DNA from 2 places in the Nocardia callitridis genome. Region 2 is predicted to be linked to the other one. Evidence: predicted binding sites of a transcription regulator. Region 2 holds the regulator's gene; the other holds the start of a gene.

Region 1 (7,128 bases), 260 kb from region 2:
TATTCCCAGGTCGGCCAGGCGCGCCGCGATGCGATTTCCGATGCCCCACAACGCATTCGTCGGCCGGTGCGCCATGACGCGCACCCAGTTCGCCGCGGTCAGCCGAAACATGCCCTCGGCGGTGGCGCCCTCGATCGGATCGGCCGAGGACTTACCGCTGGATTTCGCGAAGCCGGTCGCCAACTTGGCGGTGAGTTTATTGTCGCCGAGGCCGATCGAGCAGGACAACGCCAATTCCGCGATCGCCGCGCGAATCGCACGCGCCAAGCCCTCCGGGTCGTCGGTATCGACCGCGAGGAAGGCTTCGTCCCACCCCCACACCTCGACCCGACCGGGGAAGCGTCGTAGCACGGCCATCACTTCGTCGGAGGCTTCTTCGTAGGTGGCCATATCCAGGGGGAGGAATACACCCGCCGGACACTTGCGCTGCGCGCTGCGCAGCGCCATGCCCGCCCGCACGCCGAACGCGCGTGCCGGATAGGACGCGCAGGTGACGACCTTGCGCGCCTCGGTGGGATCGCCGTTTCCGCCAACGATCACCGGGAGGCCGCGCAGCTCGGGATGGCGGCGAAACTCCACCGCCGCCTGGAACTGGTCGAGATCGACGTGCAGCAGCCATCTGGCCATGCCTCCGTCTTACCCGCACCGGCGCGGACGCGACGGGCGTTACGGATTATCCGACCTGGTTCGAAACGTACGCTGTCCACAACGGGCCCCGGGCCGACCTGCGTCGTTCGATTGCGCGTGCGGTGCAGACAGAATTAAATTCTGTCTATGCGGATTCGGGATCGGTTACTGGCGGCAGCCGAGCGAGAATTCGCCGAACACGGCGCGCTCGAGGCAACGCTCGCGCAGATCCGTTCCGCCGCCGGAGCCAGCGTCGGCGCCCTGTACCACCACTTTCCCGACAAGGCCGACCTCTACCGCCAGGTGTGGGCGAACGCACTCGCCGACTACCAAGACCACTTCTGGGACGCGGTCGCCGACAGCGTCGGCGCCGAACAGGGCATCACGGCGGGTGTGCGCGAGCACCTGCACTGGGTCACCGAAAACCGCGACAGAGCAAGAATTCTCACCGCCGCGCGACCGCGGGGGGTGCGGGAGAACCAGGGCAATCGGGAATTCCTTACCGTCGTCGCACGCTGGTGGCGCACCCACGCCGCCTACGGCGCGGTCCGCGACCTCGGACTCGACGTCGTCTACGCCCTCTGGTTGGGCCCGGCACAGGAATACAGCAGACAGTGGCTCGTCGGCGACATACCCACCAGCCCACTCGACATCGCCGACGAACTCGCCGACGCCGCATGGCGAGCGCTCGCCTCGACACCACGACCGATCCAGACGCCATGACCGACAGACCCGAAAGGCGCGACCACATGGCCACCGAAATCACCCCGGACCTCGCCGAACAAGTGCTCGCCGCGCAACCGTTCGCCCAACACGTCGGCACGAAGATCACCGAATTCGCCGAAGGTACAGCAACACTCGTCATCCCGATTCGACCCGAACTCGGACAGCAATTCGGCTACGTGCACGGCGGCGTGCTGTCCTACGCCGCCGACAACGCCATCACCTTCGCCGCGGGCAGCCTGCTCGGCGCCAATGTGCTCACCGGCGGATTCACCATCACCTACCTGCGGCCCGCGCGCGGAACACGGCTGCGCGCGCACGCGACCGTCACCGGCTCCACTCGACGTCAAGCCGTGGTCGGCTGCCAGATCTATGCCGAAAGCGACGACGCCGAGGCGGTGCTCTGCGCGGTGGCGCAGGGCAATGCCCGCGCCGTCGAGCGCGAACTGGGATAACCACTGACGCCACGAAACGGTCACCGCACGGACAGAATTCGGTCCAGATCGTCATCGATGCCGACCCGGCCGAAGTCGAGCGCGACCGTGGTGGTGGTCTACTGAGGTAGAACAGTCGTTTGCGCCACGGCAGGCCACGGCACTACGGCAAGCCGGGGTGGGTGCGCGGCGTGGTCGACATCCCGCGTTGACGCGTTATCGATGAGGGGACGGGCCTTAGGCAACCGGTGATGCCGCCGACCAGAGCAGGTCGTCAGGAGCCACCGGACCAGGATGCCGAACGGACCGGACACCGAGAGGTGTCCGGTCCGCTGTTCGGATCGGTCAGGCCGAGAGCCTCGCGTAGTCGGCCGCCGGTTCGATGACCGGTTCGATGGCGTAGGCGAGGATATCGCCCACATCCGAGACCGGACGAACGTCCAAGGCCGCCAACACTTCCGCTGGCACGTCATCGAGATCCGGCTCGTTGCGGGCCGGGATGAACACTGTCTTCAGCCCGGCGCGCTGCGCGGCGAGCAGCTTCTGCTTCACGCCACCGATCGGCAGCACCCGACCGTTCAACGTGACCTCACCGGTCATGCCGACGTCCGCGCGGACCTGCCTGCCCAGCGCCAACGACACCAACGCGGTGATCATGGTGACGCCAGCGGAAGGACCGTCCTTCGGCACCGCACCCGCGGGGAAGTGCACGTGGATATTGCGGTCGAGCACCGACGGTTCGATGCCGATCTCCGCGAGATGCGAACGCACGTAGGTCAATGCGATCTGCGCGGACTCCTTCATCACATCACCCAGCTGGCCGGTCAGGGTCAGCGCACGCTCACCCTCGGCGGAATTCGCCTCGATGTAGAGGACGTCGCCACCGAGACCGGTCACCGCGAGACCGGTCGCCACACCGGGCACCGCGGTGCGTTCGACCGCGTCGGAGGTGAACCTCGGCCGACCCAGGTAGGACTTCAGATCGTCCACATCGATCGTGAGCGAGCCGCCCGCCGCGGTGTCGGACTCGATCAACGGCTCGTATCCCAGCGCAGCGTCGTAACCCAACTCGGTGCCGTATCCCAAGGCCGGGTCGTAACCCAGTTCGCTGAGTTTGCCCGTATCCAGGCCCGACAGCTTGGTCGCCGCCTTACGCAGCGCCTTCGCGATCAACCGTTCCAGCTGCCGCACACCGGCTTCCCTGGTGTAGTCGGCGGCGATCTCCCGCAAGGCCGCGTCGGTGACGGTGACTTCCTCGGCGGTCAACGCGTTGCGCTCCAACTGCCTCGGCACCAGGAAGTCGCGGGCGATGCCCACCTTGTCGTCCTCGGTGTAGCCGTCGACGGTGATCAGTTCCATCCGGTCCAGCAGCGGGCCGGGGATGGTGTCCATGACATTGGCCGTCGCGATGAACAACACGTCGGACAGATCCAGGTCCAGATCGAGGTAGTGATCGCGGAAGGTGTGGTTCTGCGCGGGATCGAGCACCTCGAGCAGCGCCGCCGCAGGATCGCCACGGAAATCCGCGCCGACCTTGTCGATCTCGTCCAGCAACACCACGGGATTCATCGATCCCGCTTCCTTGATCGCGCGCGCGATCCGGCCGGGCAGCGCACCCACATAGGTGCGGCGGTGACCGCGGATCTCGGCCTCGTCCCGCACACCACCCAGGGCGACGCGAACGAACTTGCGGCCCAGCGCGTTTGCCACGGACTCACCGAGCGAGGTTTTGCCGACACCGGGAGGACCGACCAGGACGAGAACCGCGCCGGAACCACGACCGCCGACCACTTCCATTCCGCGTGCGGCCCTGCGCGAGCGCACCGCGAGGTACTCGACCATCCGCTCCTTGACCTCGTCCAGGCCGTGGTGATCGGCGTCGAGCACCGCGCGGGCACCCGAAACATCGGTGTTGTCGGTGGTTTTCACCGCCCACGGCAGTTCGAGCACGGTATCGAGCCAGGTGCGAATCCAGCCGGTCTCCGGGCTCTGATCGCTGGAGCGTTCCAGCTTGTCGACCTCGCGCAGCGCGGAGGTACGGACCGATTCGGGCAGGTCGGCCTGCTCGACCCTGGTCCGGTAGTCGTCGGCGCCGTCGGGTTCGCCTTCACCGAGTTCCTTGCGGATGGCATTGAGTTGCTGGCGCAGCAGGAATTCGCGCTGGCTCTTCTCCATGCCCTCGCGGACGTCTTCGCTGATCTTCTCGCTGACCTCGGCCTCGGCGATGTGCTCCTTGGTCCACTCGATCAGCTTGGTGAGCCGTGGCAGCACGTCCGGGGTCTCGAGCAGTTCGGTCTTCTGCTCGGCCGACAGGTAGGGGGCGTAGCCCGCGGTGTCAGCGATCGCGGACGGGTCGCTGAGCTGGTTGACCGCGTCGATGACCTGCCACGCTTCCCGGCGCTGCAAGACCGAGACGATCAGCCGCTTGTACTCCGCGGCCAATTCCCTGGTGCGCCCGTCGGGTTCACCGAGCTCGACCGGTTCGGCCTCCACCCACAGCGCCGCGCCGGGCCCGGTAACGCCGTGACCGATCTTGGCGCGCCGCTCAGCCTTGAGTACCGCGGCGGCCGCACCACCGCGCATCCGTCCGACCTGCTCGATCGTGGCGACAACGCCGTAGGTCGCGTAGCCCTCGGTCAGTCGGGGAGCCAGCAGCACAGCCTCGGTGTTGGCCGCACGCGCGGCATCGATCGCGGCCTGCGCCGATTCATCCAGCTCGATGGGCACGACCATGCCGGGCAGCACGATCGGATCGGTCAGGAACAGCACAGGAAGATTCTGAGATGTGGTCACCTTTTCGGCCCTCCAAAAGTTGAGCGATGCCCAGTCAACCCCCAACCCCATCCACTTTGTTCCGACCCGGTGACGCTGTTCACCGAGGGCGAACCCGCACCAGGAAACAGGAGGTGTTTCAGCCGCGCGGCAGCACGCCAACGAGCGATGCGGTGAAGGCGACCCGCAGTGCGTCCGGTAGCTCCATGTGGAGCGCGCCGAGGGCGGGCTCGTCCGCGTAGACGGCGACGAGATTGGGCGGCGGCGGGACGTACGCCGCAAGAGCACCCGCCGAGAGCAGACTCATCAGGCAGAACAGCTGTGCGTTTTCGCCGAGCTCCGGCAGGTGACGGCACATGAGATCGGCCATGTCCGCGAGCCTCGCGAGGTAGGCGCGCTTGTATCGCTTGACCACCTCCACCGAGACGTTGCGCTCGAGGACGCCACCCTGCGCGCCGAACAGGTCGCAGAGCACAACCTCTCGCGCCAGCGACCGACTCAGGACTTCGGCCAGCTGACCGGCCCGCACGTCCTGCGCCGCCTTCGCCTCGATTTCCGAGGCCAGCTCGTCCGCGAGTTCGACCAGCCAGCTCCCCATGAAGACGTCCTGCAGTTCGAGTAGCACCGCCTCACGGGACTCGAAGTACCGCAGGACATTCGACTTGGCCAGGCCCACGCGTCGACTGAGTCCGTTGAGGCTCAGCTCGGCCACCGACATCTCGTCGAGCATCGCCGCCGCCGTATCCAGGATCGCTCGGCGACGGACCTCACGCTGCTCCTCGCTGCGTGCTCGATGAAAGCTCACGCCTTCACCCTAACTTAAAGACCACCGGTTCCTTGACAGAAGACCGACGGTCTTTTACGTTGTACCCAATAAGAGACCAGTGGTTCTTAATCAAGGAGTACGTCATGAGCGACAACTGGACCGACACGCGCATCCCCGACCAGAGCGGCCGGGTGGCGATCGTGACCGGCGCCAACACCGGGCTGGGTTTCGAGACCGCCCGAATGCTCGCCGAACGGGGGGCGACGGTGGTCATGGCCGTCCGCAACATCGAAAAGGGCAAGCAGGCGGCCGCCCGCATCACCGGCGACGTCACCGTCCAAGCGCTCGACCTGTCCTCGCGGGACTCGATCCAGTCCGCCGCAACCGATCTGCGCGCCCTACACCCGCGCATCGACCTCCTCATCAACAACGCGGGCGTGATGTACCCCCCGCGCCAGACCACCGCCGACGGCTTCGAGCTGCAGTTCGGCACCAACCATCTCGGCCACTTCGCACTGACCGGCCTACTGCTCGACCGACTGCTGCCCGTCCCAGGTTCCCGCGTCGTGACGGTCAGCAGCGTCGGCCACCGCATCCTGGCCGACATTCACTTCGACGACCTGCAGTGGAAGCACTCCTACCGGCGCGTGGCCGCCTACGGCCAGTCCAAACTCGCCAACCTGATGTTCACCTACGCCCTACAGCGCAGGCTCGCGCCACACGACACCACCATCGCGGTCGCCGCACACCCCGGTGTTTCCGACACCGAACTCGTGCGCAACATGCCCGCCGCGCTCCGAGGGCTCTTCAGCGTGGTCGCGCCACTGCTCACCCAGAAGGCCGAAATGGGCGCGCTGCCAACCCTGCGCGCCGCCACCGATCCGGCTGTCGTCGGCGGGCAGTACTACGGTCCCCGTGGCCTCGGTGAGGTCCGTGGATACCCGAAGCTGGTCACCTCCAGCACGCGCTCCCACGACGAAGCGATCCAGCAGCGCCTGTGGAGCGTCTCCGAGGAACTCACGGGCGTGACGTTCCCCTGAACCCGGCTCGCACGGTGATCAGCGGCCGGGCGCCAGAGCCGCGGACCCTTCTCGGCCGCACCCGGATTCGCCCGGTATGCCTCGCGTCGCAGGCAGCCGCCTGACCCCTCGGACAGACGAACAGGCCACTCACGACGACCGGCACAGTCGACCCCTCGAAACGGCCACTGCGGAATTCGTGGCCGCTGCGACACCATCATCGAACAAAATCACAGGTCGGGCAGTTCCGACGCCGCGGTGTAGTACACGTCCGCCCGCCGCGTTGACAGTGGCGGGCGGGCTAGGAGAATGTGGGGGTCTGGATCGCTCATACCGGTGGTTGTGCCGGGTGCCGCCGAGGGAGAACCACCGATGACGTCACTCGCCGCTGGCGTGTTCATCGACTGGGAAGACCTGACCGGGCAATCCAAATTCGTCGTCGACCTGATCACGTTCCCGATCTTCAGCGCGATCGCGGGCTGGGTGACCAACTGGACCGGCGTGCTGATGCTGTTCTGGCCGCTGCGGTTTCGTGGCTTCCGAATCCCGGGGCTCGATGTGCTGTACCCGTATTTTCCCCGGCGCGTGCAGGTGTTGCCGACATTCTCCGGTGACGGTCAGCGGCTGGGATTCCAAGGTTTCATCCCCGCGCGTGCGGAGAAGATGGCCAGCATCTGCGTGGACAAGGCGCTGATGCGCATCGGCAGTCCGAAGGACTTCATTCACGAGCTCGACCTGGACGGCATCGCCGACTACGTCGCGGTCCTCGCTCGGGGACAGGTGCGCG
Region 2 (7,128 bases):
CACCATTCGCTCGGTCAAGCGCCACGTCGGCACCGACTGGACCGTCGAGCTCGACAGCAAGAAGTACACCTCGCAGGAGATCAGCGCGCGCACGCTGATGAAGCTCAAGCGCGACGCCGAGTCCTACCTCGGTGAGGAGATCACCGACGCGGTGATCACCGTTCCCGCCTACTTCGAGGACGCCCAGCGCCAGGCCACCAAGGAAGCCGGACAGATCGCGGGCCTCAATGTGCTGCGCATCGTCAACGAGCCCACCGCGGCCGCGCTCGCCTACGGTCTCGACAAGGGCGACAAGGAACAGACCATCCTGGTCTTCGACCTCGGTGGCGGCACCTTCGACGTCTCGCTGCTGGAAATCGGCGAGGGCGTCGTCGAGGTTCGCGCCACCTCCGGTGACAACCACCTCGGTGGTGACGACTGGGACGAGCGCGTCGTCAGCTGGTTGGTCGACAAGTTCAAGAACAGCTCGGGTATCGACCTGACCAAGGACAAGATGGCCATGCAGCGGCTGCGTGAGGCCGCGGAGAAGGCCAAGATCGAACTCAGCTCCTCGCAGAGCACCTCGATCAACCTGCCCTACATCACCGTCGACGCGGACAAGAACCCGCTGTTCCTCGACGAGCAGCTCACTCGCGCCGAGTTCCAGAAGATCACCTCCGACCTGCTCGACCGCACCCGTGCGCCGTTCCAGTCCGTGATCAAGGACGCGGGCATCAAGGTCGCCGACATCGACCATGTCGTGCTCGTCGGTGGTTCCACCCGTATGCCCGCCGTCACCGAGCTCGTGAAGGAGCTGACCGGCGGCAAGGAGCCGAACAAGGGCGTGAACCCGGACGAGGTCGTCGCCGTCGGCGCCGCTTTGCAGGCCGGTGTGCTCAAGGGTGAGGTCAAGGACGTCCTGCTGCTCGATGTGACCCCGCTTTCGCTGGGTATCGAGACCAAGGGTGGCGTGATGACCAAGCTCATCGAGCGCAACACCACCATCCCGACCAAGCGTTCGGAAACCTTCACCACCGCCGACGACAACCAGCCCTCGGTGCAGATCCAGGTGTTCCAGGGTGAGCGCGAGATCGCCTCGCACAACAAGCTGCTCGGCTCCTTCGAGCTGACCGGCATCCCGCCCGCGCCGCGTGGTGTGCCGCAGATCGAGGTCACCTTCGACATCGACGCCAACGGCATCGTGCACGTGACCGCCAAGGACAAGGGCACGGGCAAGGAGAACACGATCAAGATCCAGGACGGCTCCGGCTTGTCCAAGGAAGAGATCGACCGGATGGTCAAGGACGCCGAGGCGCACGCCGCCGAGGACAAGACCCGCCGGGAGGAAGCGGAGACCCGCAACCAGGCCGAGTCGCTGGTGCACCAGACCGAGAAGTTCATCAAGGACAACGAGGACAAGGTCCCCGCGGACACCAAGGCAAAGGTCGAAGAGGCCATCGCCGAAGCCAACACCGCGCTTGCCGGAACCGACATCGCCGCGGTGAAGTCGGCCTTCGAGAAGCTGGCCACCGAGTCGCAGGCGCTCGGCCAGGCGATCTACGAGGCCTCGGCCGAGGAAGAAGGGGCGTCGAGCAACGGTTCGGCCCCCAACGACTCCAACTCCGACGACGACCAGGTCGTCGACGCCGAGGTCGTGGACGAGCCGGTCGACACGGAGAAGAAGTGACACAGGGTAACTCGGAGCAGGAGCCGATCTCCTTCGTGGACAAGCGCAAGATCGACCCCGAGGACCGCGCTCCGCGTGCGGACGAGGCGTCGGACGACAGCGTGCGTGCGGGACAGGACGGGTTCGCGGATTCGGCGGCCGGTAACGGCGCCGAGTCCGGTCTCGCCGATATCCCCGGCGCGGCCGAGGCGACCGGCGAACTCGCCGAGCGCACCGCCGACCTACAGCGGCTGACCGCCGAATACGCCAACTACCGGCGTCGTACCGAGCGTGACCGCAAGGCCGCGACCGACGGCGCCAAGGCGGCGGTGGTCGGTGATCTGCTCGGCGTGCTCGACGATCTCGACCGGGCCCGCGCGCACGGCGACCTGGAGACGGGGCCGTTGAAGTCGGTGGCCGACAAGCTCGCCGACGCGCTGCACAAGCAGGGCTTGGAGGAATTCGGTTCGGAGGGCGAGCCTTTCGATCCGACCCTGCACGAGGCCGTGCAGCACGAGGGCTCCGGAAACGATCCGGTGATCGGCCTGGTCATGCGCAAGGGCTATCGGCTCGGCGAGCGCGTGCTTCGGCACGCGCTGGTCGGGGTCACCGATGGTCCCTCCGATTCGGCGCAAACGGATCGGACGGTGGAAGAGGCATCGGATGTTGATGCCGGTACGAACAACCGATAGTCGCGCGGCGCGAGCGTTGGGGCCGGAGGCGGTAGCGAAGCGTGACCACGTAGGCCCCCGCGAGTGTCGCCAAACCAACACGGCGCGAGCGTTGGGGCGGGCATTTCTTGCCTCCCCGTGCTCGTGCCGGGATCCTGAGAGTGCGGAAGGAGGAGATGCCCGGTGAGCCAACGGGAGTGGATCGAGAAGGACTTCTACAAGGATCTGGGTGTTTCCTCCAGCGCCTCGCAGGAGGAGATCAAGAAGGCCTACCGCAAGCTGGCGCGTGACCTGCATCCCGACGCCAACCCCGGTGACAGCAAGGCCGAGGAGCGGTTCAAGACCGTCAGCGAGGCGCATGCCGTGCTGTCGGACCCGGCCAAGCGCAAGGAGTACGACGAGACCCGAGCGCTGTTCTCGGGTGGCGGCGGTTACGCGGGGCGTGGCGCGGGCGGTTTCAGTCCCGGTGGGGCTGGTGGCTTCTCGCAGAATTTCGGCAACGCGCAGAATTTCGGTGACATCTTCGGTGGCGGCGCGACCGCCGGCGACGGTGGCCTCGGTGACCTGCTCGGTGGGTTGTTCAACGCACGAGGCGGCGGTACGCGTGCCGAGGGTAGCCGACCTCGGCGTGGGGCGGATGTGGAGACCGAGACCACCCTGGGTTTCCGCGAGGCAACCCAGGGCGTGACGGTTCCGCTGCGGATGACGAGCCCTTCGCCGTGTACCACCTGTCACGGCAGTGGCGCCAAGCCCGGGACGAGCCCTCGGGTCTGTCATGTCTGCAACGGCAACGGTGTGATCACCCGGAACCAGGGCGCGTTCGGCTTCAGCGAGCCGTGCGACGAGTGCCGTGGCACGGGTTCGATCATCGACGATCCGTGTGCCACCTGCCATGGCAGCGGGGTGCAGAACCGCACGCGCACCATCACGGTGCGGATTCCGCCGGGAGTCAGTGACGGTCAGCGGATTCGGTTGGCCGGTCAGGGCGAAGCCGGGTTGCGCGGGGCGCCTTCGGGTGATCTGTTCGTCTCTGTGCACGTCAGTCAAGACAAGGTCTTCGGGCGCAATGGCGACGACCTGACCCTTGTGCTTCCGGTCAGTTACAGTGAATTGGTGCTTGGCACAACGGTTTCCGTGCCGACCCTGACGGGTCGTGTGGGGGTGAAGGTCCCCGCGGGCACCGTGGACGGTCGCATCCTGCGTGTTCGCGGCCGTGGTGTGCCCAAGCGTGCTGGCGGCGCGGGCGACCTGCTGGTCACCGTGAAGGTCGCGGTGGCGCCGAAGCTCGATGACGAGGCGGTCGAAGCGCTGCGTCGTTACGCGGAGGCGGAGAAGGCCAGTGGCTTCGATCCGCGTGCTGGATGGGCGGGTGCGTAATGTCCGGTGATCCGAAGCAATCGTCCGGTGGTGCCGCGCGCGCCGAGTTCTTCATGATCTCGGTCGCGGCCCAGCTGGCGGGCATGCACGCGCAGACCTTGCGCACGTATGACCGCCTCGGTCTGGTGACCCCGCAACGTACTTCGGGTGGTGGACGACGGTATTCGTCGAGGGACGTCGAGCTGCTGCGCGAGGTGCAGCGGTTGTCCCAGGACGAGGGCGTCAATCTCGCCGGGATCAAGCGCATCATCGAGCTCACCAATCAGGTGTCGGAGCTGCAACAGCATGTCGCCGAGTTGTCGGCGGAGCTGGAGCGGACGCGGGCGGGTTATCGGCCCGATCTGTCGCCGCAGCGCAGTACCGCGCTGGTGGTGTGGAAGCCGCGTAATCGGCGGTCGTCGTGATGCGGTGTTCGCCACGCTGATTCGAGCGCGGTGGTAGTGGGCTCGACGGGCCTCGGATTCTCCCCAGGAGATTCCGGGGCCCGATTTTTTTGTCGTCGTTCGGCAATTGTGTTGTGATGCTGATCATTTGCCATGGTAAGAAATTCTGCGTGTTTTCTCGATTGCCGCAAGATCGCTGGCGAGGTCTTGTGCGGTGCGGAAAATGTGAAGCGCGCCTTGTGTGTTCATGAGCTGCTGCCCGAATTACGCGGCTTTCAGCCGCCTTACGGTATGTTTTGGCCGCGATTCGCGTTGTGTGTCCTCGGATTTCACCGAATTACACCCATGGAATTTATCCGGTCTCTGCCGTAGCTGGCAATCCTCGCTTACACTCTTGCCATCGTCTGCTGTCGAGTGTCCCGAAGCGCCTGCCTCGGCGGTTAATTTGTGTTCTAGGTGCGAAATGGGGTTGTGACACAAATGGATTCGCGGACCGTCGCTGTGATCAGAACAACGTTCAAAGCGGTTGCCGCGCAGGAAGACGGTGTGCAGCGACTGGCGCGATCGTGCTACTCGATCCTGTTCACCGAATACCCTGCGCTTCGCGACTTCTTTCCCGCCGCGATGGACGCCCAACGCGACCGTTTCGTCAAAGCGATCGGTTTCACCCTCGACCGGTTGGAGCAGCCGGGCGAATTGCTGCCATTTCTCGCCCAACTCGGCCGTGACCACCGCAAATACGGTGTCCTGCCGGAGCATTACGTCGCGATGTGCTCCTCGATCAAGACCGCGATGCGCCTGAGCGCCGACACCGAGATCTGGACCGACGAGGTCGACCGCGCGTGGGACGAGGGTCTGAAGATGATCAGCGACACCATGGTCGGTGCCGCCGAGAAGGAGACGACCCCGCCCGTGTGGGGTGGCACCGTGCTCGAATCCCGTGCTGTGCTGCGTAATCTGCGGGTGGTGCGACTGCGGCTGGATCAGCCCATGCGGTACGCCGCGGGTCAGTATGTCAGCGTGCAGGTTCCCGCTCGGCCGAGGATGTGGCGCTACCTCTCGCCAGCGATCCCCGCGAATGCCGAGGGTGAGATCGAATTCCATGTTCGCGCGGTGTCGGGCGGGTGGGTCAGCCCCGCGATCATCGACCACACCGCGGTGGGTGACCAATGGCAGCTCGGTGCGCCGCTCGGCGGCCTCGGCGTGCCACGCAATCCCAAACGCAAGCTGCTGATGATCGGCTGTGGCACCGGGATCGCGCCGCTGCGTGCCCAACTCATGACCATGGCCCAGCGCCGGGCCAACCCCCACGTGCACCTTTTCGTCGGGGGGAAGCACCCCTGCGACCTCTACGACATGGACGCGCTGAGCGAGCTGGCCGTGGCCAATCCGTGGTTGTCGGTGACGCCCGTCACCGAGCAGGACGAAAACCCGTGGTGGTACACCGAATCCAAGCCGCAGGAGAACATCTGGCCGGGCATCGCGCCGCGCAGGACCGGCGCGATCGCGAAGGTCGTCGCCAAGACCGGCACCTGGGCCGACCACGACGTGCAGATCGTCGGCTCACCGTCGATGGTGCAAACCACCAAGTTCCGGCTGATGGCCTCGGGGACGCAGGCCAAGAACATCCGTCACGACCCGCTGTTCTGAGCCGGGCTCAAATTCCCTCGAATTGGATCCGCTCCGGTGGTGTCCCGGTATCGAGCAGGCGGGTGACGGTGGCGCGCACCATGTTCGGTGAGCCGCAGACCAGTACCTGCTGATGCTCGAACGCACCGTGCGAGCCGACGACTTCGGCGAGGGTGCCGACCAGCATGTCGTCGAGCGGAAAGCCGACCTCGACGCGACTGTGCTCGTACCACTCGTCGACCAAGCCAGGATCATCCGGATCATCGACCACCGGAATCACGGTGAGCCACGGCAGTTCGTCGGCCAGGAGATACAGCATGTCCGAGGCGTAGAGGTCGCGCGGTGAGCGGCCACCGATGAACAGGTAGGTGCGTGGCGGATCGGAATGGCGTGCGAGATCGAGGATTTGCGCGCGCAGCGGCGCCAGGCCGGTGCCGCCGGCGATCATGATGATCTCCTCGCCGTCGGGGTCGACGGCGAAACTGCCGTACGGAGCGCTGATCTGCCATTCGTCGCCCGGTTTGGTGTCGGCGACGATGGCGCTGCTGCACCACCCGCCCGGCACCGCGCGCACGTGGAACTCCATCTTTCCGTCCAGTGACGGCGGCAAGGCTGGCGAGAGCCTGCGGCGCACGCCTGGCTGCTGCGGTACCCGCACCTGCACAGACTGTCCTGCCGCGAACGGCACGAATTCCCCGATGAGCCGGATCACCGCGAGGTCGTTGCGCAGACGGTGATGGCCGACGACCGTCGCGGTCCATTCCTGCTGGTGGGGTTGGCCCATCATGGTCTCCTCGGACAAAAGCTAGGTTCGGTGCGCTCGACGTGCGGTTGGCTCACACCGGATCGGAGCTGATGTTGGCTTCCGGCGTGCCGACCGCGGTGAGCGCGCGGCGGGTATCGGCGATCATCCGCGCGGAGCCCGCGATGTGGATCTGTCGATCCGCCCAGGCGCCGAAGCTCGCGACCACCGCGCCGAGATTACCGATCAGCGTGCGGTGCATGCCGTACGGTGCGTCCGAGGGCGGATGGGGGTACCACCATGGGTTGGTCTTCTGCTCGCAGACCGGCACGATCGTGAGCCACGGATTGCTCTGCGAGAGCTGCCACATGTTCTCCACGTCGTACAGGTCGCAGGGGTAGTGGCCGCCGATGAAGAAGTGCACCCTCGGGTTGATGCCGCGTCGGCTCATCTCGATCAGTTGGGCGCGCAGCGGGGCGATGCCGGTGCCGGCGCCGATCATCAACACGTCGTAGCCGCTGTCCCTGTCGACCTGTAACCCGCCCAGCGGCGCCGCGATCTGCCACCGGTCGCCCACCTTGGTCTCGTTCACGATGGCGGGACTCACCCAGCCGCCGCGAATCTTGCGGACGTGGAATTCGATCTCCCCGTAGGGATTGGAGGGGATGGCCGGCGAGAAGT

Evidence for each region. The regulator HspR, encoded in region 2, represses chaperone genes until heat shock. The targets are predictions, from matches to a motif close to ANNTGAGTNNNNNNNACTCANNT.
Region 1: a site for HspR is predicted at 4,595-4,617, ahead of lon (endopeptidase La). Genes of this name have one in related genera too.

Annotation. Positions count from the first base shown of each region.
Region 1 covers NZ_BAABJM010000001.1:1,326,085-1,333,212, forward strand. The annotation lists gene ABEA50_RS05665 (DNA polymerase IV) at 1-627, opposite strand, end outside; gene ABEA50_RS05670 (TetR/AcrR family transcriptional regulator) at 775-1,350, shown strand; gene ABEA50_RS05675 (PaaI family thioesterase) at 1,377-1,805, shown strand; gene lon (endopeptidase La) at 2,130-4,553, opposite strand; gene ABEA50_RS05685 (TetR/AcrR family transcriptional regulator) at 4,696-5,361, opposite strand; gene ABEA50_RS05690 (SDR family NAD(P)-dependent oxidoreductase) at 5,466-6,362, shown strand; gene ABEA50_RS05695 (hypothetical protein) at 6,714-7,128, shown strand, end outside.
Region 2 covers NZ_BAABJM010000001.1:1,062,931-1,070,058, reverse strand. The annotation lists gene dnaK (molecular chaperone DnaK) at 1-1,666, shown strand, start outside; gene grpE (nucleotide exchange factor GrpE) at 1,663-2,337, shown strand; gene dnaJ (molecular chaperone DnaJ) at 2,500-3,693, shown strand; gene ABEA50_RS04565 (heat shock protein transcriptional repressor HspR) at 3,693-4,097, shown strand; gene ABEA50_RS04560 (FAD-binding oxidoreductase) at 4,557-5,726, shown strand; gene ABEA50_RS04555 (FAD-binding oxidoreductase) at 5,734-6,489, opposite strand; gene ABEA50_RS04550 (FAD-binding oxidoreductase) at 6,542-7,128, opposite strand, start outside.